DNA from 2 places in the Bacillus safensis genome. Region 2 is predicted to be linked to the other one. Evidence: a T-box and tRNA genes for the amino acid it is inferred to sense, from the RefSeq annotation. Region 2 holds a T-box; the other holds one or more tRNA genes.

Region 1 (15,607 bases), 340 kb from region 2:
GACCCGCGGCGCATTAGCTAGTTGGTGGGGTAATGGCTCACCAAGGCGACGATGCGTAGCCGACCTGAGAGGGTGATCGGCCACACTGGGACTGAGACACGGCCCAGACTCCTACGGGAGGCAGCAGTAGGGAATCTTCCGCAATGGACGAAAGTCTGACGGAGCAACGCCGCGTGAGTGATGAAGGTTTTCGGATCGTAAAGCTCTGTTGTTAGGGAAGAACAAGTGCGAGAGTAACTGCTCGCACCTTGACGGTACCTAACCAGAAAGCCACGGCTAACTACGTGCCAGCAGCCGCGGTAATACGTAGGTGGCAAGCGTTGTCCGGAATTATTGGGCGTAAAGGGCTCGCAGGCGGTTTCTTAAGTCTGATGTGAAAGCCCCCGGCTCAACCGGGGAGGGTCATTGGAAACTGGGAAACTTGAGTGCAGAAGAGGAGAGTGGAATTCCACGTGTAGCGGTGAAATGCGTAGAGATGTGGAGGAACACCAGTGGCGAAGGCGACTCTCTGGTCTGTAACTGACGCTGAGGAGCGAAAGCGTGGGGAGCGAACAGGATTAGATACCCTGGTAGTCCACGCCGTAAACGATGAGTGCTAAGTGTTAGGGGGTTTCCGCCCCTTAGTGCTGCAGCTAACGCATTAAGCACTCCGCCTGGGGAGTACGGTCGCAAGACTGAAACTCAAAGGAATTGACGGGGGCCCGCACAAGCGGTGGAGCATGTGGTTTAATTCGAAGCAACGCGAAGAACCTTACCAGGTCTTGACATCCTCTGACAACCCTAGAGATAGGGCTTTCCCTTCGGGGACAGAGTGACAGGTGGTGCATGGTTGTCGTCAGCTCGTGTCGTGAGATGTTGGGTTAAGTCCCGCAACGAGCGCAACCCTTGATCTTAGTTGCCAGCATTCAGTTGGGCACTCTAAGGTGACTGCCGGTGACAAACCGGAGGAAGGTGGGGATGACGTCAAATCATCATGCCCCTTATGACCTGGGCTACACACGTGCTACAATGGACAGAACAAAGGGCTGCAAGACCGCAAGGTTTAGCCAATCCCATAAATCTGTTCTCAGTTCGGATCGCAGTCTGCAACTCGACTGCGTGAAGCTGGAATCGCTAGTAATCGCGGATCAGCATGCCGCGGTGAATACGTTCCCGGGCCTTGTACACACCGCCCGTCACACCACGAGAGTTTGCAACACCCGAAGTCGGTGAGGTAACCTTTATGGAGCCAGCCGCCGAAGGTGGGGCAGATGATTGGGGTGAAGTCGTAACAAGGTAGCCGTATCGGAAGGTGCGGCTGGATCACCTCCTTTCTAAGGATATATGGAGCAGCGTACGTTTTCGTCTTGTTTAGTTTTGAAGGATCATTCCTTCAAAACATGTCTCTAGCGAGACAGGATTGTTCTTTGAAAACTAGATAACAATAAGTAATACATTCACATTGAATGCAATGCAAAGTTCATCACACATAGTGATTCTTTCTAAAGTAAGAAATGGTTAAGTTAGAAAGGGCGCACGGTGGATGCCTTGGCACTAGGAGCCGATGAAGGACGGGACGAACACCGATATGCTTCGGGGAGCTGTAAGCAAGCTTTGATCCGGAGATTTCCGAATGGGGAAACCCACTGCTCGTAATGGAGTAGTATCCATACTTGAATACATAGAGTATGAGAAGGCATACCCGGGGAACTGAAACATCTAAGTACCCGGAGGAAGAGAAAGCAAATGCGATTCCCTGAGTAGCGGCGAGCGAAACGGGAACAGCCCAAACCAAGAGGCTTGCCTCTTGGGGTTGTAGGACACTCTATACGGAGTTACAAAGGAACGATATAAGCGAAGAGGTCTGGAAAGGCCCGCCAAAGAAGGTAACAGCCCTGTAACTGAAATGTCGTTCTCTCCAGAGTGGATCCTGAGTACGGCGGAACACGTGAAATTCCGTCGGAATCCGGGAGGACCATCTCCCAAGGCTAAATACTCCCTAGTGACCGATAGTGAACCAGTACCGTGAGGGAAAGGTGAAAAGCACCCCGGAAGGGGAGTGAAATAGATCCTGAAACCGTGTGCCTACAAGTAGTCAGAGCCCGTTAACGGGTGATGGCGTGCCTTTTGTAGAATGAACCGGCGAGTTACGATCCCGTGCAAGGTTAAGCAGAAGATGCGGAGCCGCAGCGAAAGCGAGTCTGAATAGGGCGCATGAGTACGTGGTCGTAGACCCGAAACCAGGTGATCTACCCATGTCCAGGGTGAAGTTCAGGTAACACTGAATGGAGGCCCGAACCCACGCACGTTGAAAAGTGCGGGGATGAGGTGTGGGTAGGGGTGAAATGCCAATCGAACCTGGAGATAGCTGGTTCTCTCCGAAATAGCTTTAGGGCTAGCCTCAAGGTAAGAGTCTCGGAGGTAGAGCACTGATTGGACTAGGGGCCCCTACCGGGTTACCGAATTCAGTCAAACTCCGAATGCCGACGACTTATCCTTGGGAGTCAGACTGCGAGTGATAAGATCCGTAGTCGAAAGGGAAACAGCCCAGACCGCCAGCTAAGGTCCCAAAGTATACGTTAAGTGGAAAAGGATGTGGAGTTGCTTAGACAACCAGGATGTTGGCTTAGAAGCAGCCACCATTTAAAGAGTGCGTAATAGCTCACTGGTCGAGTGACTCTGCGCCGAAAATGTACCGGGGCTAAACGTATCACCGAAGCTGCGGACTGTTCTTACGAACAGTGGTAGGAGAGCGTTCTAAGGGCTGTGAAGCCAGACCGGAAGGACTGGTGGAGCGCTTAGAAGTGAGAATGCCGGTATGAGTAGCGAAAGACGGGTGAGAATCCCGTCCACCGAATGCCTAAGGTTTCCTGAGGAAGGCTCGTCCGCTCAGGGTTAGTCGGGACCTAAGCCGAGGCCGAAAGGCGTAGGCGATGGACAACAGGTTGATATTCCTGTACCACCTCCTCACCATTTGAGCAATGGGGGGACGCAGGAGGATAGGGTAAGCGCGGTATTGGATATCCGCGTCCAAGCAGTTAGGCTGGGAAATAGGCAAATCCGTTTCCCGTAAAGGCTGAGCTGTGATGGCGAGCGAAATTTAGTAGCGAAGTTCCTGATTCCACACTGCCAAGAAAAGCCTCTAGCGAGGTGAGAGGTGCCCGTACCGCAAACCGACACAGGTAGGCGAGGAGAGAATCCTAAGGTGATCGAGAGAACTCTCGTTAAGGAACTCGGCAAAATGACCCCGTAACTTCGGGAGAAGGGGTGCTTCTTAGGGTGTTAAAGCCCCGAGAAGCCGCAGTGAATAGGCCCAGGCGACTGTTTAGCAAAAACACAGGTCTCTGCGAAGCCGTAAGGCGAAGTATAGGGGCTGACGCCTGCCCGGTGCTGGAAGGTTAAGAGGAGCGCTTAGCGTAAGCGAAGGTGCGAATTGAAGCCCCAGTAAACGGCGGCCGTAACTATAACGGTCCTAAGGTAGCGAAATTCCTTGTCGGGTAAGTTCCGACCCGCACGAAAGGCGCAACGATCTGGGCACTGTCTCAACGAGAGACTCGGTGAAATTATAGTACCTGTGAAGATGCAGGTTACCCGCGACAGGACGGAAAGACCCCGTGGAGCTTTACTGCAGCCTGATATTGAATGTTGGTACAGCTTGTACAGGATAGGTAGGAGCCTTGGAAACCGGAGCGCTAGCTTCGGTGGAGGCATTGGTGGGATACTACCCTGGCTGTATTGACCTTCTAACCCGCTGCCCTTATCGGGCAGGGAGACAGTGTCAGGTGGGCAGTTTGACTGGGGCGGTCGCCTCCTAAAATGTAACGGAGGCGCCCAAAGGTTCCCTCAGAATGGTTGGAAATCATTCGCAGAGTGTAAAGGCACAAGGGAGCTTGACTGCGAGACCTACAAGTCGAGCAGGGACGAAAGTCGGGCTTAGTGATCCGGTGGTTCCGCATGGAAGGGCCATCGCTCAACGGATAAAAGCTACCCCGGGGATAACAGGCTTATCTCCCCCAAGAGTCCACATCGACGGGGAGGTTTGGCACCTCGATGTCGGCTCATCGCATCCTGGGGCTGTAGTCGGTCCCAAGGGTTGGGCTGTTCGCCCATTAAAGCGGTACGCGAGCTGGGTTCAGAACGTCGTGAGACAGTTCGGTCCCTATCCGTCGCGGGCGCAGGAAATTTGAGAGGAGCTGTCCTTAGTACGAGAGGACCGGGATGGACGCACCGCTGGTGTACCAGTTGTTCTGCCAAGGGCATCGCTGGGTAGCTATGTGCGGACGGGATAAGTGCTGAAAGCATCTAAGCATGAAGCCCCCCTCAAGATGAGATTTCCCATTCCGCAAGGAAGTAAGATCCCTGAAAGATGATCAGGTTGATAGGTCTGAGGTGGAAGCGTGGTGACACGTGGAGCTGACAGATACTAATAGATCGAGGACTTAACCTATATTCTAATGTGAAGCATGAACATTGTTATCTAGTTTTGAGAGAACATTCTCTCCATCAGGTTTGGTGGCGATAGCGAAGAGGTCACACCCGTTCCCATACCGAACACGGAAGTTAAGCTCTTCAGCGCCGATGGTAGTTGGGGGTTTCCCCCTGTGAGAGTAGGACGCCGCCAAGCTTCTATTAGGATCAGTTCCAGTCGGAACTGGTCTTTTTTGTGCAAGTTGAGGGTACATACATTCACTTGTTTGATAAAAGATCGTGGCTTCATTTTATGTCCACAAGCAGCGTGTGAAATACTTGGATATAAAGAGAAAAAGAGTCTATCGCATAAACCATTATCTATAAAAAAACAATAGAGAGACAGAGTATCAGCTTATATAGGGAAATTAAAAATGTATAAGCCTCTATGATTTTTTATAAATGCTTACGGCTAAAGAGATACATATATCATTAAAGTATAAAAATGAGGGACTGCTAATATTTCTGAAGGAATCGAACGTTTTAAAAGAGAATATAGAAGAGAGAAGTTCAGCTGCAAAACGTGGAACAGCAGCTGTTTGAATAGGAGAAATGACGATCATTTGTTAAAAGAAATACGCAATGAAAATTGAAATAAAATTTTTTTAATATAGCCTTTACAAATGATTAAAACCTGTATATAATAATCTTTGTCGGATCGAGAGATTCCTACATAGTGGAGGATTAGCTCAGCTGGGAGAGCATCTGCCTTACAAGCAGAGGGTCGGCGGTTCGAGCCCGTCATCCTCCACCATATTTATTCTTACATAATGTTAGGATAGATAAAGCCGGTGTAGCTCAACTGGTAGAGCAACTGACTTGTAATCAGTAGGTTGGGGGTTCAAGTCCTCTTGCCGGCACCACTTTCATATGGTAAGATAGACAAGTCGCTTTTAAAGCGAGCCATTAGCTCAGTTGGTAGAGCATCTGACTTTTAATCAGAGGGTCGAAGGTTCGAGTCCTTCATGGCTCACCATGTTTCATGCGGGTGTGGCGGAATTGGCAGACGCGCTAGACTTAGGATCTAGTGTCTTTATGACGTGGGGGTTCAAGTCCCTTCACCCGCATTGCCAAATAAAATAAAGAAATCCTGTAATGCGGAAGTAGTTCAGTGGTAGAACACCACCTTGCCAAGGTGGGGGTCGCGGGTTCGAATCCCGTCTTCCGCTTATACCATCCACGCCGGGGTGGTGGAATTGGCAGACACACAGGACTTAAAATCCTGCGGTAGGTGACTACCGTGCCGGTTCAAGTCCGGCCCTCGGCATTATAAATAAGCGCCCGTAGCTCAATTGGATAGAGCGTTTGACTACGGATCAAAAGGTTAGGGGTTCGACTCCTCTCGGGCGCGCCATTAAGATCGGGAAGTAGCTCAGCTTGGTAGAGCACTTGGTTTGGGACCAAGGGGTCGCAGGTTCGAATCCTGTCTTCCCGACCATCTTTTATGGGGCCTTAGCTCAGCTGGGAGAGCGCCTGCCTTGCACGCAGGAGGTCAGCGGTTCGATCCCGCTAGGCTCCACTTTTTAAAAGATTATTTTGATCATGGCGGTGTAGCTCAGCTGGCTAGAGCGTACGGTTCATACCCGTGAGGTCGGGGGTTCGATCCCCTCCGCCGCTATAAAGGACCTTTAGCTCAGTTGGTTAGAGCAGACGGCTCATAACCGTCCGGTCGTAGGTTCGAGTCCTACAAGGTCCACCATCTATACGGAGGAATACCCAAGTCCGGCTGAAGGGATCGGTCTTGAAAACCGACAGGGGTGTCAAAGCCCGCGGGGGTTCGAATCCCTCTTCCTCCGCCATATTTTTTAAAACCCATATCATCGCGGGGTGGAGCAGTTCGGTAGCTCGTCGGGCTCATAACCCGAAGGTCGCAGGTTCAAATCCTGCCCCCGCAACCAAAATGGTCCGGTAGTTCAGTTGGTTAGAATGCCTGCCTGTCACGCAGGAGGTCGCGGGTTCGAGTCCCGTCCGGACCGCCATTTTTCAAAAGAATACTTGGCTCGGTAGCTCAGTTGGTAGAGCAACGGACTGAAAATCCGTGTGTCGGCGGTTCGATTCCGTCCCGAGCCACTTTTATCAAAATATTCATAGTATGGCGGTTGTGGCGAAGTGGTTAACGCACCAGATTGTGGCTCTGGCACTCGTGGGTTCGATTCCCATCAATCGCCCCATACATATTTTTGCGGGTGTAGTTTAGTGGTAAAACCTCAGCCTTCCAAGCTGATGTCGTGGGTTCGATTCCCATCACCCGCTCCATTTGTATATCTGTTCATGGGCCTGTAGCTCAGCTGGTTAGAGCGCACGCCTGATAAGCGTGAGGTCGGTGGTTCGAGTCCACTCAGGCCCACCATGACCTTCCGCAGTAGCTCAGTGGTAGAGCTATCGGCTGTTAACCGATCGGTCGTAGGTTCGAATCCTACCTGCGGAGCCAAATGGAGAAGTACTCAAGTGGCTGAAGAGGCGCCCCTGCTAAGGGTGTAGGTCGCGTAAGCGGCGCGAGGGTTCAAATCCCTCCTTCTCCGCCATTGATCTGGCCCGTTGGTCAAGCGGTTAAGACACCGCCCTTTCACGGCGGTAACACGGGTTCGAATCCCGTACGGGTCATTTTTAAAAGAGATCTTGTCAAAGATCTCTTTTTTATTTTCTCCAAACGAAAGACCGCATCATGGCGGTCTTTTTTTACATATTCATGGAATAGATCGTATAAGACAAGTATGTGGCAAAGAAGCCCCATAAGACATAAGGAATCAGTAAAATTGGAACGACTTTGCTTAGTTTACGTGAGACGATGACAAGTGCAAGTGCTGTCAGTGCGACGAGCAGGCAGTCGATTGTAGCTGCAAACAAATCCTTTTGTGTAAATTGAAAAAAGCTAAAGGCTTGATTGAATACATAATTTAAAAGAAAAAGAATCCAAAATGGTAATGTAATTTTTTGAAATCCATACTTTCCATAAATGATCGCTGCGGACAATGAGATGAGTGCAAATAAGACAGCCCACACAGCAGCAATGACACCGCCACCAGGCGTCCATTCTGGTTTATTCAATGCGTCATACCATTCTCTGTCGATGGGGAACAAGAATCCGGCAATAGAGAATAGTGCGTATGTAATAAAGAAGACGACAATCGCCCAAATGATACTTTTTCTAGCCATCAAGAATCTCCTCCAATCAAATTCACTCTTAAAATGATTTCCCAATAATTACATGATATAAACATAAAGCCCCCAATATGAGGGGACTAATGATTTTCTTCTGTATAAGGTTCTTCCTCGTACGGTTTCAAGTCACCAAATACCGTCATGACACCTTCTTCGTCTAATGCTTCTTCATAGGCCTCGTGTGCTTTGTTCGGATACACCTTGCTGGCTTTTCCTTCAATATCAGCAGCTGCGAATCCTTCGTAGTCCTCCACATAATCTTCATCTTCTGATTGTGTATACACATCATCGTATGTTAGAGGAGGGAATTCCATATCAGAGGGGGTCTCAGAGTTTCCGTAGCGTTCTACGTCTTGGTAGGCATCCTCTCCATCGTACGCAGCACTTTCTTCATTTTCAAATTGTCCCGCGGGAGGACTTAATAAATCCTCTTCAATCGGACGGTTTTGTGAAACGGTCTGTTCTTTTGAATGCTCTGTGCATGTGACGGCAGTAGGCAGGGCTTCTAAGCGTTCCTTTGGAATAGGGGCTTTACAGACCTTGCACAGACCATAAGAGCCGTCTGCAATGGCTTGGAGTGCTTCATTGATGTCTAACATATGTTCATGATCCAAGCTGTTTAAAGCAATATCTTTCCCCCGCTCGAACAGCTCTGTCCCTTGATCACCCGGGTGGTTATCATAGGCAGACAATTCACCGATCGAATCGTAAGGAAAGGATACTTTCTGTTCATCGTCATGGCTTTTGGCTTCAAGTTCTTTCTTTTCATCGAGAAGGCGCTGCTTCAAATGATGTAATTCGTCTTTAGACAACAAAGCGATCATCCTTTCATATCAAACATATTGTTAGTATGAGCAATTTTGTATGTAAGACTAGTTCCAATTTGAAGCAATTCCTTATTAAAAAACGCCTGCGGCTGCAGGCGTTCTTTGTTACGCGATATAGTATTGTAAGATCAAAGCGATCGTCAGCAGAAAACCAAAAAATGTATTGGTTTGAGCTGTAGATTTCATGGCATTCATTAATTCAATCGGTTTTTCTTTTTGTTTAAACTCTTTAATGGCTGTATAGGCTTTTGGCACACTGAGTAATACAAGAAGACTCCAAAGGCCGACGATATCTGTGAAGATATAAACAAAAATGAGTACATATGATACCAAAAACATGGAAAGTAAAATGTTCACTGCAGCTTTGCGTCCAGCAAGAATGGCAAGTGTTCTTCGTCCATTTTCCTTGTCCCCGTCTAAATCACGGATATTGTTTGACAGTAAGATGGCACCAACTAAAATAGAAATTGGTAGTGAGACGAGAACAGCTTTAGACGTCAGTGTGCCTGTTTGGATATAGAAACTAATCAGGATGATTCCTAATCCCATAAAAGCACCTGAAACAAGTTCTCCAAACGGTGTATATGCAATTGGTACAGGGCCGCCAGTATAGAAATAGCCTGCTGCCATACAAATAAGACCTATTAGTGCAATCCACCAGCTAGACATCATGCAAATATATACCCCAAGTAATAAAGAAACCGCAAATAGTGCATAAGCAAGGGTGAGGACTGTCTTTGGCTTCACACCGTTTCTTACAATGGCTCCGCCGATGCCGACAGATTTCTCGTTGTCCAGCCCGCGAACATAATCAAAGTACTCATTAAACATGTTTGTTGCGATTTGGATAAACATAGATGCGAACAGCATGGCTAAAAATAGCCCACCATGTATTTGACCACTTGGAAGTGCTAAAACAGTTCCTAAAGTAACGGGAATAAATGCCGCTGTTAGTGTATGCGGTCGTAGTAAATTCCACCAAATTCGCCAGTTTTTATCAGGCTTTATTGGTGAAAGCTGATCTGATATCGATTGATGCTGCATAAAATATACTCCTTTAAATAAAAAAATACGTACACGTCCAAATTCCAGTTTAGCAAAGTTCAAAAAGGTGTCAATATATTGATGCGATGAATCGGGAAAAAGATGTTTGCTAATCGTTGCCATATCGAAGGAAAGCTTGATTTTAGAAACAGGTCCTGCCATTTTACCTTAGATGCTCTCGTTTCAATAAGCAGGAGCGAAAAAATCTTGAAAGCGTGATATAATAAGGATTCGAGGTTTTAAAAGCTGTTTTCTTTACTAAGTTCATCTGTTAAGGTTTATAATAGAAAAGCAGGTCATTCGACATATTCGAATGTTCATGTATTTTTTCATTATGGGTTTTATTTTTTTATGTTATTTCATGGATTTTGGAGGAATGTATCATGGTGACAACAGTGCAAAGTACTTTCCGGCAGGAAGCGCTCGCGACATTAGAAGAAGCGAATAACGTCAACCATGCTGTTTTGATAAGCTACTCCAGAAGAGTTGACGATCTGGATCCTCTTGCCTTTTTCCAAAGCGGCGAAGCGGATTTTTTAGGCGAGCGGTTTTTTTGGTCTGATCCAGAAAGCCAAATGATATTTTCTGGACTTGGCAGAGCGGCCGTCATTAAATCATCTGAGCAAGGCAAGGAACGATTCGATATAGTCCATCAAGAATGGGAACAGCTAAAGCAGCACATGTTCCATTTTCATGATGAGAAGGAGTTAAAGCAAGCGGCTGTTGGTCCGCTTTTATTTGGAGGATTCTCGTTTGATCCGCACGAAGAGAAGGCGCGTCATTGGGAAGCATTTGGCGAGGCTCATTTTTTTGTGCCATCGATCATGCTGACTGTTTCAAAAGAAGGCAGCTTTCTTACGATCAATGAGTGGAAGCAGGTGGACGGGAATGTTCATCAGCTTATTCAAGAATTAGAACAAAAGGCCTCTCGTTTCGAGACATTGCCAGTACGAACTGGTGGACAAGCTGAACTTGTTCATATGGAAGAGCTGGATGTGAACGAATGGATGAAGGCGATCCAAGAAGCGACAGACCACATTCGTGCAAACGAATATGAAAAGGTTGTTTTAGCAAGAGAAGTCTTGCTTCACTATAAAAATCAAATTGAACTTGCTCCACTATTAGCAGAATTATTAAAGCATCAAACAACGAGTTATGTATTTGCAGTTGAACAGGGAAGACAAGCATTTGTCGGAGCAACGCCGGAACGCTTAGTGAAAAAAAGCGGCGGAGAGGTCTTTTCATCCTGTTTAGCAGGTTCCATTGTTCGCGGAAAAGATGAAGCGGAGGATCACGCATTAGGCGAGGAACTGCTGCATGATGAGAAGAATTTGATTGAACATCAAATTGTCGTCAATATGATTGAGCAAGCATTTAAAGCGAATTGCCTTCATGTGCATAAACCAAATCAACCAAGTCTTTATAAAACAAAAAACATTCAGCATTTGTTTACACCGATTGTGGGAGAAATTAAAAGCAGCTGTTCCCTTTTTTCATTAATTGAGCAGCTTCATCCGACGCCGGCACTAGGCGGATATCCGAAGGAAAAGGCTATAGAAGTGATTCGTGAAATCGAACCGCTTAAGCGCGGCTGGTATGCAGCGCCGGTAGGCTGGATTGATTCTCAGGATAATGGAGAATTTGCTGTAGCCATTCGGTCAGGTCTTATTGAGGAAGATCATGTTCGTTTATTCGCTGGCTGCGGAATTGTAGAGGATTCCCTTGCAAAGCAGGAGTATGAGGAAACACAAGTGAAGTTAAGACCAATGCTGTCTGCTCTTGGAGGTCATCCTATTGAATAATCACATCATGACAACATATATAGGCAGATTGATGGATGAATTCGTCCAAGGTGGTGTGAAAGAGGCAGTTGTCTGTCCAGGTTCTCGTTCAACTCCGCTTGCGATGCTGGCTCTTGCTCATCAAGACATCCATGTCCATGTTTTAGTGGACGAACGGTCTGCTGCTTTTTATGCGCTTGGTCTTGCAAAAGCAAGTCAATCACCAGTGCTGCTTATTTGTACATCAGGTACAGCAGCTGCTAACTTTTATCCAGCCATTGTAGAGGCGCATTATTCTCGTGTACCTCTTATTGTTTTAACTGCTGATCGGCCGCACGAATTGAGGGAAGTTGGAGCACCTCAAGCGATTGATCAGCAATTCTTATTCGGTAAGTTTGTTAAATGGTTCACAGACTTAGCATTGCCAGAGGAAAGTCAAACAATGCTGCGATATGTTCAGACAGCAGCTGCGAGAGCAAATCACATGTCGATGCAGGAGCCAAAGGGGCCTGTTCAGATTAATGTACCTCTGAGAGAACCATTGCTTCCTGATCTGTCTATTGATCCTTTCGCGAGAGAAGAATCAGACACGAAAAAGGTATTAGCATCAGGTCAGACATTCCCAAATGATCGAGTGATGTCTGAAATCGTAACCGTCATGAACCATTCCAAAAAGGGACTGATTGTGGCTGGTGAACTTCATACACAGGAAGAAATAGAGGCAGTTTTACGCCTTTCGAAAGCTCTGCATTTACCTATTTTAGCTGACCCGCTGTCTCTTTTGCGCAACGGACATGAGAATAAAGAGCTAATTATCGACGCTTATGATTCTTTATTGAAAGATGAAGCATTGCAGCAGCATCTATTACCGGATATGATCATTCGTTTTGGACCGATGCCTGTATCTAAGCCCTTATTCAAGTGGCTGGAAAAACATGCGGAAGTGAAGCAGATTGTTGTAGATGCAGCCGGAGGTTTTCGTGATCCTGGGTTAAGTGCTTCATACGTCATTGAAAGTACTGTGTCTGCTTTTGTAGAAGCAGCATTAAATCAAGCAGTACAACGTAAAGAGACAAGTTTCTTAAACTGCTGGCAGAATGTTAATTCTTCATTCAGAACGCATGCAGCCCGCTATTCAGATGAGGATTTGTCCTTTGAAGGGAATGTGTATCGTCAGCTTCAGCACCTCTTGCCAAAGGAGAGTGTCCTTTTTATCGGAAATAGTATGCCGATACGTGATGTAGATACATTTTTTGAAACTCAGTCCAAGCCTTTTCGAATGATGGCCAATCGCGGAGCAAATGGCATTGACGGCGTTGTGTCCACAGCACTTGGCACGTATGCAGCATTGAAGCAGCCAGTCACTTTAGTCATTGGAGATTTATCATTTTACCATGATATGAACGGTCTGCTTGCAGCTAAGCTGATGGACATTCCGCTGACAGTTGTTTTGATAAACAATGATGGGGGAGGTATCTTTTCTTTCCTTCCGCAGGCGTCTGATGAACCGTATTATGAAAAGCTCTTCGGTACGCCGACAGGACTGAATTTTGAGTATGCATCGAAGTTATATGGGGGAACCTATTCGAAACCGGCAACGAAACAAGAGTTACATGATGTGTACATGGCGCATATCGATGAACCTGGTCTTCATTTAATTGAAATTGAAACAGATCGTCATTCCCGTGTAGACAAGCATCGTCAAATGATGGATGACATATTGGAAGAAGTGAAAAAAGAATGCCTTCTCTCATCATAAGAATGCGTGATGGGGTAGCGTACGAAGTGGTGGACCAGAACCCTTCGGCAGCAAATGCTACACTATGCTTACACGGATTCACTGGAAGTGCAGCGTCTTGGACGTTCTTGAATGCTTATTTGGAGAATACAAGACTGATTCAGGTCAGCTTGCTCGGACATGGGCGTACGGACTCGCCAGAAAGTGTGAGAAGATATGCAATGTCTCAGCAGCTGGCAGATCTTGTAGAGATTTTAAACCAATTGAAGCTTCACAAAGTGAATATTCTCGGATATTCTATGGGAGGACGTATTGCTTTATCATTTGCCGCTCGTTATCCAGATCGTGTCAATAAATTGATCCTTGAGAGTACGTCTCCTGGGCTTCGCACTTTTAAAGAGCGGATGGCAAGACTAAAGCATGATCATCAGCTTGCTCAAAAGATTAGACATGAAGGCTTAGTGAAGTTTGTGGATTTTTGGGAAAGCATTCCTTTGTTTGCGTCTCAGAAAACTTTATCAGCTGAAAGGCAGACTGAGCTGAGAGAGGGAAGACTCAAAGCCAATCCTCTTGGACTGGCTCGCAGCTTAGAAGGAATTGGAACAGGTTCACAGCCGTCTGTTTGGAAGGCGTTAAAGCATATTCATTTGCCTGCTTTGTTCATTTGCGGAACGCTTGATGAAAAGTTCTGCCATATCGGCAAACGTATGCAGCAGGAGCTGAAAGGAAGTCAATTCATTTTGGCTGAGCATGCCGGGCATACAGTTCATGTGGAACAACCACATTTTTTTGGTAAAATAGTAAGTGAGTTTATTTTAGAGCAAGATTAGAGGAGGAAATATTGATGGCTATTGAATGGCAAACAGAGCGTCAGTATGACGAAATTTTATATGAAACGTACAATGGGATCGCAAAGATTACGATTAATCGTCCACACGTACATAACGCGTTTACCCCAAAGACTGTTAGTGAATTAATTGATGCATTTTCACGGGCTCGTGATAATTCAGAAGTTGGTGTAATTGTTCTTGCAGGTGCTGGCGGAAAAGCATTCTGTTCTGGTGGAGACCAAAAAGTTCGCGGCCATGGCGGTTATGTAGGAGACGATCAAATTCCACGTCTAAATGTATTAGATTTGCAGCGTTTGATTCGTGTCATTCCAAAACCAGTTATCGCAATGGTAGCAGGTTACGCGATTGGCGGAGGACACGTTCTTCACGTTGTGTGTGACCTGACGATTGCAGCAGATAATGCGATTTTTGGACAAACAGGTCCAAAAGTAGGCAGCTTTGATGCTGGTTATGGTTCAGGCTACCTTGCACGTATTGTTGGTCATAAGAAAGCAAGAGAAATCTGGTACTTATGCCGTCAATACAATGCACAAGAAGCGCTTGATATGGGACTTGTTAACACAGTTGTCCCATTAGATCAGCTTGAAGAGGAAACGGTGAAGTGGTGTGAGGAGATGCTAGAAAAGAGCCCGACTGCTTTACGATTCTTGAAGGCTGCATTTAACGCAGATACGGATGGATTAGCTGGAATTCAACAATTTGCAGGAGATGCGACACTTCTTTATTACACAACAGATGAAGCAAAAGAAGGACGCGATTCCTTTAAGGAAAAACGCAAGCCGGACTTCGGCCAGTTCCCGCGTTTCCCTTGATTCAATGATATCAATGAACAACAGCTTAGTGCATCAGACTAAGCTGTTTTCTTTTACAAAAAGGAGGTGTCATGATGAAGCAACCTAATTGGCTGCTGCACCGTGCCTATTTAACGCCAGATCGAGTCGCACTCATTTATCAAGAGAAGGAGTGGACATTTCACGAATTAGCTCAAGAAGCGGAAGTGCTTTCAAATAGACTTGCTCAGGCATCATTGAAAAAAGGGGAAACGGTTGCGCTTTTGATGAACAATCATCCTCATATGGTGATGCTTGTACATGCCTGTTTTTTATTAGGGTTAAAAATTGTGCTATTGAATAATAAGCTGACAAAAGCTGAAAGGCGCTATCAGCTAGAAGATGCAAAAGCCGCGGCGTTATTAACAGAATCTAGTTATGCAAGCGATCATGAGGGTGATTTACCCGTTTATACAATGGAAACTTTACCTGAACCAGGGCAAGGCCATATCAACAAGATCGAGAGTGAATTTGATTTGAATGAAACAGCGACCATCATGTATACATCTGGGACAACAGGACGTCCAAAAGGGGTAGAGCAAACGTATGGCAATCATTTTCATAGTGCTGTTTCTTCTGCACTGAATCTGGGTCTCAGAGAGGATGACCGCTGGCTCATTGCCCTGCCTCTTTTTCATATTAGCGGCTTATCTGCTTTATTTAAGTCTGTGATATATGGAATGACAGTCGTGCTTCATCAGAAGTTTGACGTCGATGAAGTAAAGGATTCTATTGAACGGCATCGTGTGACGATGATTTCCGTTGTGCAGACGATGTTATCTCGTTTATTAAGCAGATTGGCAGAATGTCCATCTTCTTTGCGCTGTCTTTTATTAGGAGGAGGCCCTGCGCCTTATGCGATGCTCCAAGAAAGCAAAGAAAAGGGCTTTCCTGTCTTTCAATCGTACGGGATGACGGAAACCTGTTC
Region 2 (15,607 bases):
TTGTTTAGGCTTTAACAGCCCCCCAGCAAGCAAAAGACCTGCGGTTTGCAATGTAATCGGTACAGGTGTAAATGTAAGTAAAATCGGCGGGATTAAGCCTAACATCCCGATGACCGCTGTCATTAACGCTATTTGCATCATATCTTGTATTTTCAATCTCCATGCTCCTCACTCAATTTATTGTTAAAAACAGAGTAAAAGGTACAATTCATTATGTCAACATAAAATCAAATTAAGTTAACATATTGATCGTAAAAAAAGACCTGTGAAGAAAGATCAAGAAGATCTGTTCACAGGCCTTTTATTTGTTCTATTCTTCGTCTTCTTGATCTAAGAACGTATTTAACGTTTCTTCAATCATGTCCCATTCTTCATCCGTTTCAATCGGCTCTAGCTCGCCATCTTCACCGTCTTCGTTCGGTGTAAAGCTTGATGCATGAATCTCAATTTCCTCATTGTCTTGCTCAGAAATTGGGTAGTAAAGAACATAAGATTTGTTAAAATGGTCGCTTTCAAAAGTAAATAGTACTTCGCAAAGCTGTTCATTTCCATTATCATCAACGATTGTAATTTGCTTTTCTCCGTGTTCCATTTGATTCACCTCATTTTAATTTAAGCTGTCTAAATACCCTTGCAGGATCATAACAGCCGCCATTTTATCAATGACTTTTTTACGCTTTTGTCTGCTCACATCTGCAGAGATGAGCATTTTTTCCGCTGCCATTGTTGACAGACGCTCGTCCCAAAGCACAACAGGAACATTGTACGTGTTTTCTAGCACTTTCGCAAATGATTGGCTGGCTTCGCCTCTAGGACCGACCGTGCCGTTCATATTTTTTGGAAAGCCAAGTACAATTTTATCTGCCCCGTATTCTGCAACGATCTCAGACAGGCGGCTGAGACCAAAGTCTCCGCCTGCTTCATCAATTTTAATGGTTTCAATCCCTTGCGCTGTCCATCCCATTTCATCACTGATCGCAACACCAAGGGTTTTCGTGCCTAAATCTAAGCCCAGAATTCTCATGTTTTACGCCTCTTTATGTGTCTCTAAGTACGATTTAACCAATTCCTCAATTAATTCGTCTCGTTCTAGTTTACGAATTAGGTTGCGTGCATCCTGATGTCTTGGAATATAAGCAGGGTCGCCTGACAGCAAGTATCCGACAATTTGATTGATCGGGTTGTATCCTTTTTCTTGGAGTGCGTCATGAACTGTAATGAGCACTTCATTCACATTGGTTTCAGCTGAATCATCAGAGAAGTTAAACTTCATTGTCTTATCAAATGAACTCACTGCTTCTTGCACCTCTCTTCCAACATTCTACTAGCAAGCTTTTTTCTAACCGCTCATCTAATACCATTATTCTACACTACATCGCCTGATTATAAAACGGATTTGACAGATTCTTCGACAGTTGCCAGTGCTTCTTCAAGCTTTTCTGGTTGTTTTCCGCCTGCTTGTGCCATGTCTGGACGTCCGCCTCCGCCTCCGCCGCAGATTTCAGCTGCCTGCTTCACAAGCTTTCCTGCATGAAGACCTTTTTCGATCACGTCTTTTGTCACTCCTGCTGAAATGTTTACTTTTCCGTTTTGAACGGCTCCCAGGACGATGACAGCTGATCCTAATTTAGCTTTTAAGTCATCAACCATTGTTCTTAAATGGTTCATGTCTTTAGCATTTACTTTTTCAGTTAATACTTTCACTCCGCCAACTTCTGTCACTTTCTCTAAAATAGAGCCTGCTTCTGCTTGGCTTAATTTCGCAAGGAGAGATTCGTTTTCTCTTTGAGCCTCTTTTAAATCTGCCTGTAATGAAGCAATCCGTTTTGGTACATCCTTCGTATTTGACTTCAGCTCACTTGCTGCCTGTTCTAAAATCGCCAGCTGGTCATTTAATTCTTCATAAGCGCCTTTACCAGTCACAGCTTCAATACGGCGTGTTCCAGCACCAATACCCGACTCAGACGCGATTTTAAACAAACCGATTTCCGCAGTGTTCTGCACGTGACAGCCGCCGCATAGCTCGATGCTGTAATCGCCCACTTGGACAACACGGACAATATCGCCATACTTCTCGCCAAAGAGCGCCATTGCACCCATTTCTTTTGCTTCAGCAATTGGTTTCAGATCAATAGCAACTGAGATACCTTCCCAAATCTTTTCGTTCACGATTTTTTCAATCTGAGACAATTCTTCTTTCGTCACTTGTCCAAAGTGAGAGAAATCAAAGCGAAGTCTGTCTTCATTCACCAATGAACCTGCTTGGTTTACGTGGCTGCCTAATACATCTTTCAGCGCTTGATGCAGAAGGTGTGTCGCTGTATGGTTTTTCACAATGCCTTTTCGAAGAGCTGATTCCACTTCAGCAGTGACCTCGAGACCTTTTTGAGCCGTACCGCTTACGACGACTCCTTCATGGACATGCTGACCGTTTGGTGCTTTTTTCACGTCTTTGATCTCAATGATGGCTTCTGCACTTTTTAGTGTCCCTTTATCAGCCACTTGTCCGCCGCTTTCCGCATAGAAAGGTGTTTCATCTAACAAGATTTGCACCGTGTCTCCTTCATGTGCTTCAGAGACAAGTTCACCATTTTGAAGCAGTTCGATAATGCGAGTTTCCGCAGTTAAATTTTCGTAGCCAACAAAGGTACTTTCCACTTTAATATCACCTAAAGCGCCGCCTTGAACCTGCATACTGCCGACATCTTGTCTCGCATTTCTTGCCCGTTCACGCTGCTTCTCCATTTCCGCTTGGAAGCCTTCTCGATCAACTGTCATGTTTTCATCTTCTGCGTATTCTTCTGTCAGCTCGACAGGGAATCCATACGTGTCATACAGCTTAAATACATCTTCACCTGAAATTTGTGAGCTGCCTTTGTCTCTTTCTTTTTTGATCACTTCTGACAAAATCGCTAACCCTTCGTTCAGTGTTTCGTGGAAACGTTCTTCTTCGTTTTTGATGACTTTCGCAATAAATTCTTCTTTTGCTTGTACATCTGGGTAGAAATCCTTCATGATCTCAGCAACAACTGGCACTAGATCATACATAAACGGACGGTGGATATGGATCGTTTTTGCATAACGCACAGCGCGGCGCAGCAAACGTCTTAATACATATCCGCGGCCTTCATTGGAAGGAAGCGCACCGTCGCTTACAGCAAAGGCAACTGTCCGGATATGGTCAGCAATGACTTTAAATGCTGTATCTTTTTCCTTCGCCAAACCATAGCTTTCTCCAGAAATGGTTTCGACTGCACGAATAATCGGCATGAAAAGGTCTGTATCGAAGTTCGTTGGCACATTTTGAATGACAGATACCATTCGTTCAAGGCCCATCCCTGTATCTATGTTTTTCTTCGGCAGTGGGGTATATGATCCATCTGGATTATGGTTGAATTCAGAGAACACAAGATTCCATACTTCTAGATAACGCTCGTTTTCCCCGCCTGGATATAATTCTGGATCGTTCATGTCGTCACCGTATGATTCACCGCGGTCATAGAAAATTTCTGTATTCGGTCCGCTTGGGCCCTCGCCAATATCCCAGAAGTTTCCTTCAAGGCGAATAATACGTTCTTCAGGCACACCAATTTTATCTCTCCAAAGAATATATGCTTCTTCGTCCTCTGGGTGGACTGTCACAGATAACAAATTCGGATCAAAACCAATCCACTCTTCACTTGTGAGGAATTCCCACGCCCATTCAATGGCCTCTTCTTTAAAATAGTCACCAATAGAGAAGTTGCCAAGCATTTCAAAGAACGTGTGATGGCGTGCTGTCTTCCCTACATTTTCAATATCATTCGTACGAATCGATTTTTGCGCGTTGCAAATACGCGGATTGTCAGGTACGACGCGGCCATCAAAATATTTTTTTAATGTTGCCACCCCACTGTTGATCCATAAAAGTGTCGGATCGTCATGCGGTACAAGTGACGCACTCGGTTCTACAGCATGTCCTTTTTCTTTAAAAAAGTCTAAAAACATTTGACGTACTTGAGCTGAAGTTAAAGTTTTCATTCAAAAATCCTCCCTTTTCATTCATCAATCTCCACACAAACGAAAAAACACCCCGCCCTATGCAAGCACAAAACGACTTACACAGGGACGAGATGTTCTCGCGGTACCACCCTGATTATAGACAAATTCGTCTATCACCTTCACATCCGATAACGCCGGAAGAGAGCGGCAGTGTTTATCTGCACTCGGGACTAGCTTCCGTTAAAGGTCTGATAAGGCTTTTCACAGCAAATAAAGCCTCTCTCTGCAACAGCTTTTTAACGTACTCGGGTCCGTCATTGAATTTCAATATGTATGAATCGAAATTATTATAGACAACTCGGCTCGTCTTGTCAATGAACGCTTCGCCTCATCAGGATATATTGCACAATGATCACCCTGATAATCGCAGCTGCTGGTACGGCTAAAATCATCCCAATTAAGCCAAACAGCTCCCCTCCTGCAAGCAAGACAAGCATAATGACGACAGGATGCATATGAAGGCTTCGCCCTACAATGATCGGGCTGAGGACATTGCTCTCTAAAAATTGCAGCACCGCTACTGTGATCAATACAATGATGACCGATTTCACTGAGATGGTAAACGCAATAAAGATGGCAGGAACTGCGCCAATTATCGGTCCAAAATACGGAATCACGTTCGTTGCTCCTATCAGCATGCCAAGAACGAGCGGATACGGGATATGGAAAAGCCAGAGCACAATGGCTGCTGCACCCCCGATTAAAGAACAGACAAGCAGCTGCCCTCGAATATAATCACCAAGCGATTCATCCACTGCTTTGACAAAGGCATGCCCCCTCTTCCTAAATGATGGCGGCGTTAAATACCATGCCGCCCGCTTCATCGTGTTCATGTCTTTTACCATATAAAAAACAAGAAAAGGGATGAGTGCTGCAACTAAAACGTAATCAAATAAAACTTTACAGCTAAGAATCATCCGCTCAGCGCTATTGGCTGCATATGTCTCCGATTGAACAATGAAGCGGTCCAAGCGGTCGTGAAGTCCGTCAGGCCAGTGGCTCGTATGATGATGAATATGTGATAAAGCGCCATTATACGTTTCCGCGATGACAGGAATTTGTTCTGACAGCTCATTTAACTGTGCGATCATAACAGGCGCTCCTTTATAAACCGCAAAACCAATCCCGCCAAAAAACAGGACATAGATGAGTAAGAGACTGATTGTTCTCGGCAGCCCTCGTGCATGCAGTCTTTCGACAATAGGATAAAGCAGGTAAGAAATAAAAATGGCGATGAGAAGCGGAATGAGAACCGCCTTCAGCAATACAAAAACAGGCATCCATAACTCGTCGAGCTGCAGTAAAATGAGCAAGGATGCAAGGACAAGCAGGACCCCTGCAGCATATATCAGAAATTGGATCGGACGTTTCTTCACCTTTTTCACCTCTTTCCTTATTGTTTAACCATTTTCTGCAATTATCCACGTAAATAAAATTTGTCCTAACTTTGTTAAAAATGAATACACATGAAACATACAGCTCCATCCAAAGTCACTGTTTGCAGTAAAATCTCGTCAGAAAATATTCCATTATTTACTTCTTTTTACACAAGCTGTGCTAGAATCCACTTTAGCTTTAGCCAATGAAACACAAGAGGAGGTTCTTCATGATCACATTCGAAGAAGTCAACAAGCATTATGGCCAGTTCCATGTACTTAAGGACATTAACCTACATATTCAAAAAGGGGAGGTTGTTGTGATCATCGGTCCTTCAGGGTCTGGTAAAAGCACGATGCTCAGGTGTATCAATCGTCTTGAAAGCATTGATGCGGGAAAAGTTCTCGTCAACCAAGTGTCTGTTCAGCATCCGAAGACCAACATCAATCTTGTCAGGCAAAATATCGGAATGGTCTTTCAGCATTTTCACCTCTATCCGCATAAGACGGTGCTTGAAAACATTATGCTTGCGCCGATGAAGGTCAAAAAAGTAAGCAAGGAAGAAGCAAAGGAAACAGCTGAATTTTATTTAAATAAAGTCGGCATTCCTGAAAAGGCAGACACCTACCCTTCACGACTCTCTGGCGGACAGCAGCAGCGCGTTGCCATTGCAAGAGGGCTTGCGATGAAGCCGGAGGTGATGCTTTTCGACGAACCGACATCTGCACTTGATCCAGAGATGATCGGCGAGGTATTAGATGTGATGAAGCAGCTGGCCCGTGAAGGCATGACCATGGTTGTCGTCACACATGAGATGGGCTTTGCCCGCGAAGTGGCCGACCGCATTGTCTTTATTGATGAAGGCAGAATTCTTGAAGAATCAACACCGGCTGCATTTTATGAAAAACCGCAAGAGAAACGCGCTCAATTATTTTTAAGCCGTATATTAAATCACTAGGGGGAATGGTTTGATGAAAAAAATGAAACGCTTTGGCCTGATGCTCTTTATGACTTGCTGCATTGCCGCTTTGGCTGCTTGTGGATCAACTGAAAAAGGGTCAACTGATGCAAAACAAGGAAGTTCTTTAGAAACCATTAAGAAAGACAAAAAAATCATTTTCGGTGTAAAAAATGACACACGTTTATTCGGTCTAAAAAATCCGAGCAGCGGTGATATTGAAGGATTTGATATTGACATTGCAAAAGCCATCACAAAGGAAATACTCGGCGATGAAGGAAAAGCAGAATTCAAAGAAGTCACATCTAAAACGAGAATTCCTTTACTTCAAAAAGGAGATATTCATGCGATTGTTGCGACCATGACAATTACAGAAGAACGTAAAAAAGAAGTCAATTTCTCAGATGTATACTTTGAAGCAGGACAATCACTGCTTGTGAAAAAAGGAAGCGACATTCAATCCATTGATGATCTTAAAAAAGGAACGAAGGTACTGGCCGTAAAAGGCTCTACTTCTTCTCAAAATATCCGTGAGAAAGCACCTGAAGCATCCGTATTAGAATTCGAGAACTATCAGGAGGCTTTTACAGCATTAAAATCAAACCAAGGGCAAGTGCTGACAACTGATAATGCGATCTTATTTGGTATGGCAGATGAGGATTCAAATTATGAAGTGGTCGGCGGCACCTTTACAGATGAGCCTTATGGCATTGCTGTGAAAAAAGGAGATCAAGAATTAACAGATGCGATCAATAAAGCCTTAAAAACGTTAAAAGACAATGGAGAGTATGACAAGATTCTTAAAAAATGGATCAAAGAATAGCATTTGATTCGTCAAGATCAATGCCTCAGGTGAGCCGCTCCTTGGCTCCCCTGTTGATCAGGAAGGAAGTGAACTGATTGCTGCGGTTTTCCATTCTCACTGAAAACGTTCATCTTTATTTAGAAGGCTTTAAATATACCATTGGTGCAAGTGTCAATGCTCTGATTGGAAGCTTTTTGATCGGTACACTCATTGCCATTATGAGAATTGCGCCACTCAGGCCGCTCAACTGGTTAGGGACGGCTTACGTGGAATTTATTCGGAATATTCCGTTATTATTGATCACCTTTGTTTTCTTCTTTGGTTTACCAGTGCTGGGTATAGTAGCAGATGGTTTTACTGCTGGAACGATCGCTCTTGCCATTTATACCTCTGCCTTTATTGCTGAAGCCATTCGTGCAGGGATACAAGCTGTGCCGCTTGGACAAATGGAAGCAGCCCGTGCTTCAGGTCTGTCATATGGCGGGACGATGCGGTATATCATTTTGCCGCAGGCGATTAAAATCGTCATTCCCCCTCTTGGGAATCAATTTATTAACCTTGTCAAAAACTCCTCTATTTTAGGTGTCATTGCAGGGTTTGATCTTATGTATCAGGGAGACCTCATTGCGTCTAGAACATTTGTGACGTTTGATGTCTACATCTTTGTCGCCATGTTCTATCTGCTATTAACTATTCCGCTCAGTCTAGGTGTTGGTTATTTAGAAAGAAGATTAGCAAGAAGCCACTAGAAAGGAGGAAACATCATGGATTTTATAGGTGCCTACCAGCCTGATCATCTCGCCTTTTTACTTGAAGGATTTGCTGTCACCTTAAAAGTGGCTTTTATTTCCATCATTTTGAGCTTTATCATTGGATTAGTCGTTGGCACATTGCGGTTCGCTCAAATTCCGGTTTTATCAAAAGTGCTTGCGGTTGTTGTAGAAACCATTCGGAACCTGCCGCTTTTACTGATCATCTTTTTCACATATTTTGCATTGCCTGAAATCGGCATCAAGCTGAGCATCACAGCATCTGCTATTGCAGCTTTAACCGTGTTTGAATCTGCGATGCTGTCAGAAATTATTCGGAGCGGCCTTAAATCAATTGATAAGGGTCAGATCGAAGCAGCCAGGTCTTCTGGTTTAACCTATATTCAAACATTGAAAATGATTATTATGCCGCAGGCCCTGCGCCGAATGGTGCCGCCAATTGTCAGTCAATTCATATCCCTTTTAAAAGATACGTCGCTTGCTGTTGTCATTGCGCTTCCAGAATTATTACATCACGCACAAATATTAAATGGGCAAAGCCAATCCTATTTACTGCCGATATTCCTATTGGCAGCTATGATGTATTTTGTCGTCAATTTCAGCTTATCTATTCTTGCAAGACGATTAGAATACAGGCAGGCATAAAATGAACATCCGCTCTTGACGGATGCCTCAGCGTAAAGACCGGTTTGCGATCACGCTAAAAAAACAAAGGGCTAAAATGAAGATCATTTTAGCCCTTTTTGTTTACATCATTCTCATAACACGTTTTCTTAGCTTTTTCATATCCCGCTTTGATGGCATATCATATCGGCTTGCAAAGTGATATGCGAGTGCACCTGCACCAAGCGTTAATAGTGAAGAAGTCATTTTGCCCATTCGAAATTCCCCCTTAACACTTATAGTTGAATTGAACGTTCATCGTCACTAAACAGATCATCTAAGCTACTTAGTGTCCCGTCTTCCTCCACTTGGTGTGTAGATATTTTGCCTTTTGACAGCGTCAATTCAATAAAACAGCCCCAGCAATAATATTGATTGACCCCAATTTTTCCGATGTCTTTACATTTGCAATTTGGGCAAATGAGCATAATCAGCACCTCTTTACGTTCGGTTTAGAACCAGTGCTTCCTTTTGAACGTTCATCAAGGTTCCGGCAGCCTGCAGCTGTTTCCGAATCCCTGATAGCTCTGTAAAGAAGCCGTCCGAGAGTTCATATGCTACGATTGTGCCCGAATTTGAGCAAAAGTATACATCTTCCAAAATGCCTAAATTTTCACCATCAGGCGACTGCATCATTTTCTTTTTTAATTTTGAAAATAACAAGAATGGAGCAGAGGAATCCATGCCCACTCCCTCCTGACAGCTCACATACAAACCTTTATCTGTCAGCTGATCAAAAGCAGAGAATGGAACGAGTGCACAGTCTTTCTTTTTCCCCTCTAACACATATCCTCCGCAGCTGCCTCCGGCTAAAAAGCAAATATCTTTTATGGAACCAAGTGATTGGGACAGCTCATCTGTATAGATCGTCATTCCTTCAAGTTCTCGGCATGTTCTCAAAATGTGCTCAACCACCTTTTGCGGAACAGTCTTATCGTGTGCGTTTGCTTCATGACTCATACGAAGAAATGGCTTCCATGAACAGATTGGGAGAAGTTCTTTTCATACTAAAAGGCTTCCATATGGAAGCCTTCTACTCATGCATAAAATCAAATGGAGTGATTCCCTCCATGCCAATATTTGCGTCATGTACGCTAAACGGAAGCTCTTTTTGGAGCGCTTCAAGTTCTGCATCCATGATTTGTTCGGTTTGCACTAGCCGCATCGTTAAGGACGTTTGTCTAAGGGAATCCTCATTGTTTTTCACGCCCCATTCCAGCGCTGATTCCTCGCCGCACAGTATTAAAAACTTTTTACTGCGTGTAATGGCTGTGTACAGCAGATTCCGCCGAAGCATTCGGTAATAGCTCCTGACGACTGGCAGCACAACAATCGGGAATTCACTTCCTTGTGATTTGTGAATGGAGCAGCAATAAGCATGGGTAAATTGATGAAAATCCTTTTTTGTAAAGGTGATTTCATTCCCATCAAAGGAGATCACGGCCATGTCTTCTTTTTCTGTATTTTCTTTTGCATAAAAAATCGAGACAATTTCGCCGATATCGCCGTTAAAAATGTTGTTCTCCGGCTGATTCACAAGCTGAAGCACCTTATCACCTGTCCGGTACACCACATCACCAAACGGGATTTCTCTGCCTTTTGGTTTTTTAGGATTCAAAATGTGCTGCAGCATTTTGTTGAGCTCATTGATGCCTGCTTTTCCTTTATACATTGGTGCGAGCACTTGAATGTCCTTTGCCGAAAATCCTTTTTGAGCAGCATTGCTGACAACTTTCTCAATGACTTCTTTCATTTGATCAGCTGAACACCGAATGAAGGACCGATCCTTTGAGCGTGCAGTAATATCCTTTGGCAGCACACCATTTTTCATATCATGTGCCAGTTCAACAATGGTTGAGCCGTCTGCCTGCCGGTAAATATCTGTCAGGGTAACAGCCGGCACGGCTTTTGAGGCAAGCAAATCCCGTAAAACTTGGCCTGGTCCGACAGATGGCAGCTGATGTTCATCCCCTACCATAATCACTTGGATATGATCAGGAATCGCTTTAAACAAATGATTCGCCAGCCAAATATCCAGCATACTTGATTCATCAATGATGACAAGCTTTCCTTCAATCGGCTGTTCCTCATCATGCGAGAAGCCCTCCGAACCGTTCCAGCCTAGCAGCCGGTGAATGGTGACAGCTGGAAGCCCTGTTGATTCTGTCATCCGCTTAGCCGCCCGTCCAGTTGGTGCCGCAAGCACAAATGGGAAGGATTCATCTTTTTTATAATCACTCGGATCAAGAGAAACACCGTGAAGATCACTGTAAAGCTCGACAATTCCTTTAATGACCGTCGTCTTCCCTGTTCCAGGCCCGCCTGTTAAAAGCAGCATCGGGGACATGAGTGCCTTTTGAATCGCTTCCTTTTGTGTCGGAGCATACTGGACGCCTAACCGCTCCTCCAGCTCGCCAAGTGCTAGCAGGAATTCTGATTCAGGAAATTGATCTGCATATTCTGTTTGGGAGACGATTTTTTGAATGCGTTTGGCGACACTTTGCTCTGCATAAAATAAGGATGGATGATAGCAGCGGTCGTCTTCAATGATCATTTCTTTTCCTTCGCCAAGTGCAATGATCTGATTGGCAACATCCATTTCAGTCACTTTGTAATCATTGCCTGTTTGGTTGAGCAGCTTGCGGGTTTCGACGATCAAATCTTTCGTTTGTATGTACGTATGACCGTCCTGTAGACTGGCTGTCTCCACTGTATATAGCAAGGCGGCGCGAATCCGCTCTGGGTCATTACCTGAGATGCCTGTTCTAGCACCAAGCTCATCCGCCTTAATAAATCCGATTCCCTCGACATCCTTGACAAGCTGATAGGGATTTTCCTCGATTTTCTGCAGCGTTTCACTCTCGTATACTTGGTAAATCTTCATGCTGAGCTGCGGACCAAAACCATACTGATTCAGGCTGATCATGATTTGTTCCAGCCCTTGATGCTCCTGAAGCGCTGCGGCCAGCTTATCCGCCTTCTTTTTTGATAAGCGCGGTACATCATACAAAACAGCTGGGTCACGCATAATCTTATGAAGCGTCTGATTGCCAAGCTTCCCGACGATTTCTTCCGCCGTCTTTTTCCCTATCCCCTCAAATAAATCACTTGAGAGATAATGTATGATTCCTTGCTTCGTTGTTGGTACTTCCTTTTGAAAATGAGTGGCCTGAAACTGTTCACCAAATTTCGGATGGCTTGTCACTTTGCCATAAAAGGTGTAGGTTTCCTCCTCATGAAGTGCTGGGAAGTAGCCTGTGACAGATGCTGTTTTTTCCTCTAAGTTTTCCGATGTTTCAATGACTTTTACCTTTAACACCGAGTATAAATTACTTTCATTATGGAAAATAACGGCTTGAATGGTCCCCTTTAAAAACGGTTCGTCCTCAAGCTTCATTTGATCTGGATGTTCCTGCACAGGTCTTCCCTCCTTCTCTATTCTGCCTCTTGAATCAGCTTTTGCGCATGTAGTGCCAGCATATGGTCAGGCTGCACGTCAATGGCTTTACCCAGCATCTCAAGTGCTTCGTCTTTTTTCTCTAAGTACGCATACGCAACACCTAAATTATAAAAGGCATCTGCATGCTGCGGATCACGCGTGATGACTTCACTAAAAGTTGTCACCGCTTCTTCCAGCATGTGTTCATTGGCTAAGCACATGCCAAATTGGAATCTTGCTTCATTATCTTCTTCATTTAGTTCAACAGCACGCTGAAGATACGGCATCGCAAGCTTTGGCTGCTCTAATTTGATGAGCGTCTGCCCGAGCATATAAAACAAATCACTATTTTCCATGCCCGCTTTTAGTGCTTGTTCAAAGTAGTCTTTCGCTTTCATAAAGTCTTCTTTTAATGTATATACATTTCCTGCTCCATAATAGGCTGCAGCTGCGGTATGATCAAGTTCAATTGCTTTCTGAAAAAAGTTTAAAGCGCGTTCAAATTCATTGATACTTGAAAGTAAGTTCGCAAAGTTAATATATGGAACCGGGTCCTTCGGGCTTTCTTCGATCGCTTTTGTAAAAGCTTCAGCTGCTTTTTCGATATTCCCTTGATTCAAGGCTTCTATGCCGATTTCGTTATAATTCATTCGCTCTCTCATCCTTTCATTAAAAAACCTCAACAGCGACGTTGAGGTTTTGAAACATACTACACATACGACAGCTTTTGACCATCTTTGAAGACATCGTCAATTGTACCGCCGCCAAGACATTCGTCGCCATCATAAAAAACAACCGCTTGTCCCGGGGTAACAGCACGAACAGGCTCATCAAAGATCACCATCGCTTCTTGCTCACCTGTCATTTTGACCTTCACATGGTGATCTTCTTGACGGTATCTGAATTTTGCTGTGCAAGTTAATTCACCGTTTTCTCCGACAATATGAGGACGAGTCCAGCTGATATTAACAGCTGAAATGCTTTCAGAGTATAAAAGTGGATTGTGGAAGCCTTGTTCAACAAACAAGATGTTTTTCTCCAAGTCTTTTCCAACGACAAACCAAGGATCACCGCTGCCGCCAATGCCAAGTCCTTGGCGCTGACCGATCGTGTAATACATCAGTCCATCGTGCTCCCCTTTTACTTCTCCGTCCATTGTCTGCATCACACCAGGCTGTGCAGGCAAATATTGACTGAGGAACGTTTTAAAGTTTCTTTCTCCAATAAAGCAGATACCTGTTGAATCTTTTTTCGTTGCTGTTGCGAGCTCTGCTTCTTTTGCCAATTCACGAACCCTTTTTTTCTCTAAATCACCGATTGGGAACATGACTTTATCAAGTTGTTCCTGTGTCAGCTGATTTAAGAAATACGTTTGGTCTTTGTTTGCATCAAGACCTCGCAGCATTTTGACTTCATCACCAGTTCGATCAACACGAGCATAGTGTCCTGTTGCCAAATAATCCGCACCAAGTGAAAGTGCATGCTCAAGGAATGCCTTGAACTTAATTTCTTTGTTACACATGACATCTGGGTTTGGCGTTCTGCCCGCTTTATATTCATCAAGGAAATATTGGAACACTTTGTCCCAATATTGCTTCTCGAAATTCACTGCATAATAAGGGATTCCAATTTGGTTACATACGCGGATGACATCCTCATAGTCTTCCGTTGCTGTACAAACACCATTTTCATCGGTGTCATCCCAGTTTTTCATAAATATGCCGATGACATCATAGCCTTGCTCCTTTAACATAAGAGCGGCAACTGATGAATCGACTCCTCCGGACATACCGACCACAACTCTTGTATCTTCTGGTCTTTTTGTCATCTTCATCAACTCCAATTTCAATGAAACAACATGCGCGTTTCGTTCTTCAGGTGCTTCGCTGTTTCATTTTTCACACACGAACAAAAGGAAGCATTTATTTGGCTAGGCGTTTGACAACAGCCGCTATCTTATGTGCCGCCTGCTTCACATGATCTTCTTCATTCCCAAGACCGAAGCTTATTCTGACTGAGGATGTCAGCTCTTTTGCTTCTGCGCCATACATGGCGCTTAACACGTGCGAAGGAAGGACAGATCCAGCCGTACATGCCGATCCGCTTGAAACAGCAATTCCTTCCATATCTAAATTCACAAGCAACGATTCAATGGAGACGCCCGGGAAATGAACATTTAAAATGTGCGGCAATGTCTCTTTCGGATGTCCATTGATAGAGAAATTGAGAGATTCCTCTTCGAATACTTGCAGCATGGTTTCTTTGAGCTTACCATAATGCATCGCTTTTTCTCTTCTATTTTGCTTCGTTAATTGAACAGCTTCTGCAAGCCCAACAATTCCTGCCACATTTTCAGTACCGGCACGGCGCTTTCTTTCTTGTTCGCCTCCGAATATTTGCGGAGAAAGTTTCACGCCTTCGTTTACATATAAAAAACCTGTTCCCATCGGACCATTCAGCTTATGGCCAGAAGCAGATAAAAGATCAATATGGAGATCTGCTGCATCAATGGGCACTGTGCCAAACGCCTGCACTGCGTCTGTATGAAAATGAGCAGTGTGATCACGCAGAAGTTCGCCAATGGCTTTGATTGGCTGAATCACACCTGTTTCATTATTGCCGTACATGACGGTCACAAGAATCGTATCATCTCTCAATGCTTGTTTTAATTGATCAAGATGAATCAATCCTGTTTCGTCCACATCTAAATATGTCACTTCAAATCCTAGTTTTTCTAGGCGTTCACATGTATGCAGCACCGCATGATGCTCTGTTTTCACTGTGATGATATGTTTTCCTTCATGCTGTCTTGCCATGGCAACACCTGTAATTGCCAGGTTGTCCGCCTCGGTTCCACCGCTTGTGAGGATGATCTCCTGCGGTTTACAGTGTAATTCTCCTGCAATGACTTCTCTTGCTTCATCGAGCCACTTTCTTGCCTCGCGCCCATATGAATGAATACTAGAGGGATTGCCAAATATCTCTGTAAAGTACGGCATCATCTTGTCCACAATACGCTGATCCATCGGCGTTGTGGCCGCATGATCTAAATAGATTCGTTCCATTTCCGGTACACCTCTGATCTAAATATAGAACATATACGAGTCTTGATCCCCGTCATCTGTGTAGCTTGCCAAGTCTTCAAGAGTTGTATTGTCTAGTACGTCTTTTACTGCATCACGAATACGAATCCATAGTTCACGCTTTGCTGGTTCTTCGTTTTCGATGACTTCAACAGGACTAATGGGTCCTTCTAATACACGAATAATATCACCTGCTGTGATCTCATTTGGTTCATGTGCAAGAACATAGCCGCCATACGCTCCGCGGATACTTTTTACAAGACGGGCATTGCGGAGTGGTGATACAAGCTGCTCTAAATAATGCTCAGACAAATCATTGTTTTGAGCGATTGATTTTAATGATGTAGGGCCTTCGCCATGTTTTTTGGCTAATTCGATCATGATCGTCAGACCATATCTGCCTTTAGTTGATATTTTCAAGTTAAACACCTCTGCGTTTTCTATTCTATGTCATCAATTATTTTTCTGATT

What was found. The T-box of region 2 lies ahead of alaS (alanine--tRNA ligase). A T-box ahead of a tRNA ligase gene usually reads a tRNA of that ligase, here a tRNA-Ala.
Region 1: it encodes a tRNA-Ala, which carries the amino acid that the T-box ahead of alaS (alanine--tRNA ligase) is inferred to sense. The anticodon was not compared.

The regions. Positions count from the first base shown of each region.
Region 1 is NZ_CP154909.1:2,715,924-2,731,530, reverse strand. It holds rRNA gene AAYR28_RS14080 (16S ribosomal RNA) at 1-1,313, shown strand, start outside; rRNA gene AAYR28_RS14075 (23S ribosomal RNA) at 1,496-4,426, shown strand; rRNA gene rrf (5S ribosomal RNA) at 4,488-4,603, shown strand; tRNA gene AAYR28_RS14065 (tRNA-Val) at 5,125-5,200, shown strand; tRNA gene AAYR28_RS14060 (tRNA-Thr) at 5,234-5,309, shown strand; tRNA gene AAYR28_RS14055 (tRNA-Lys) at 5,347-5,422, shown strand; tRNA gene AAYR28_RS14050 (tRNA-Leu) at 5,431-5,513, shown strand; tRNA gene AAYR28_RS14045 (tRNA-Gly) at 5,544-5,615, shown strand; tRNA gene AAYR28_RS14040 (tRNA-Leu) at 5,628-5,713, shown strand; tRNA gene AAYR28_RS14035 (tRNA-Arg) at 5,724-5,800, shown strand; tRNA gene AAYR28_RS14030 (tRNA-Pro) at 5,808-5,884, shown strand; tRNA gene AAYR28_RS14025 (tRNA-Ala) at 5,893-5,965, shown strand; tRNA gene AAYR28_RS14020 (tRNA-Met) at 5,991-6,064, shown strand; tRNA gene AAYR28_RS14015 (tRNA-Ile) at 6,069-6,145, shown strand; tRNA gene AAYR28_RS14010 (tRNA-Ser) at 6,153-6,245, shown strand; tRNA gene AAYR28_RS14005 (tRNA-Met) at 6,268-6,344, shown strand; tRNA gene AAYR28_RS14000 (tRNA-Asp) at 6,349-6,425, shown strand; tRNA gene AAYR28_RS13995 (tRNA-Phe) at 6,444-6,516, shown strand; tRNA gene AAYR28_RS13990 (tRNA-His) at 6,542-6,617, shown strand; tRNA gene AAYR28_RS13985 (tRNA-Gly) at 6,629-6,702, shown strand; tRNA gene AAYR28_RS13980 (tRNA-Ile) at 6,720-6,796, shown strand; tRNA gene AAYR28_RS13975 (tRNA-Asn) at 6,803-6,877, shown strand; tRNA gene AAYR28_RS13970 (tRNA-Ser) at 6,881-6,971, shown strand; tRNA gene AAYR28_RS13965 (tRNA-Glu) at 6,979-7,050, shown strand; gene AAYR28_RS13960 (TspO/MBR family protein) at 7,126-7,602, opposite strand; gene AAYR28_RS13955 (TraR/DksA C4-type zinc finger protein) at 7,689-8,423, opposite strand; gene AAYR28_RS13950 (1,4-dihydroxy-2-naphthoate polyprenyltransferase) at 8,541-9,479, opposite strand; gene AAYR28_RS13945 (isochorismate synthase) at 9,863-11,281, shown strand; gene menD (2-succinyl-5-enolpyruvyl-6-hydroxy-3-cyclohexene-1-carboxylic-acid synthase) at 11,274-13,019, shown strand; gene menH (2-succinyl-6-hydroxy-2,4-cyclohexadiene-1-carboxylate synthase) at 13,001-13,828, shown strand; gene menB (1,4-dihydroxy-2-naphthoyl-CoA synthase) at 13,843-14,661, shown strand; gene AAYR28_RS13925 (o-succinylbenzoate--CoA ligase) at 14,733-15,607, shown strand, end outside.
Region 2 is NZ_CP154909.1:2,375,688-2,391,294, forward strand. It holds gene AAYR28_RS12215 (biotin transporter BioY) at 1-156, opposite strand, end outside; gene AAYR28_RS12220 (DUF1292 domain-containing protein) at 311-592, opposite strand; gene ruvX (Holliday junction resolvase RuvX) at 608-1,024, opposite strand; gene AAYR28_RS12230 (IreB family regulatory phosphoprotein) at 1,028-1,294, opposite strand; gene alaS (alanine--tRNA ligase) at 1,384-4,020, opposite strand; T-box leader at 4,101-4,308, opposite strand; gene AAYR28_RS12240 (AI-2E family transporter) at 4,353-5,417, opposite strand; gene AAYR28_RS12245 (amino acid ABC transporter ATP-binding protein) at 5,648-6,376, shown strand; gene AAYR28_RS12250 (transporter substrate-binding domain-containing protein) at 6,390-7,199, shown strand; gene AAYR28_RS12255 (amino acid ABC transporter permease) at 7,277-7,930, shown strand; gene AAYR28_RS12260 (amino acid ABC transporter permease) at 7,946-8,596, shown strand; gene AAYR28_RS12265 (YrzQ family protein) at 8,699-8,830, opposite strand; gene AAYR28_RS12270 (hypothetical protein) at 8,851-9,042, opposite strand; gene AAYR28_RS12275 (PRC-barrel domain-containing protein) at 9,056-9,574, opposite strand; gene recD2 (SF1B family DNA helicase RecD2) at 9,648-12,032, opposite strand; gene AAYR28_RS12285 (tetratricopeptide repeat protein) at 12,050-12,703, opposite strand; gene mnmA (tRNA 2-thiouridine(34) synthase MnmA) at 12,763-13,881, opposite strand; gene AAYR28_RS12295 (cysteine desulfurase family protein) at 13,976-15,118, opposite strand; gene cymR (cysteine metabolism transcriptional regulator CymR) at 15,137-15,556, opposite strand.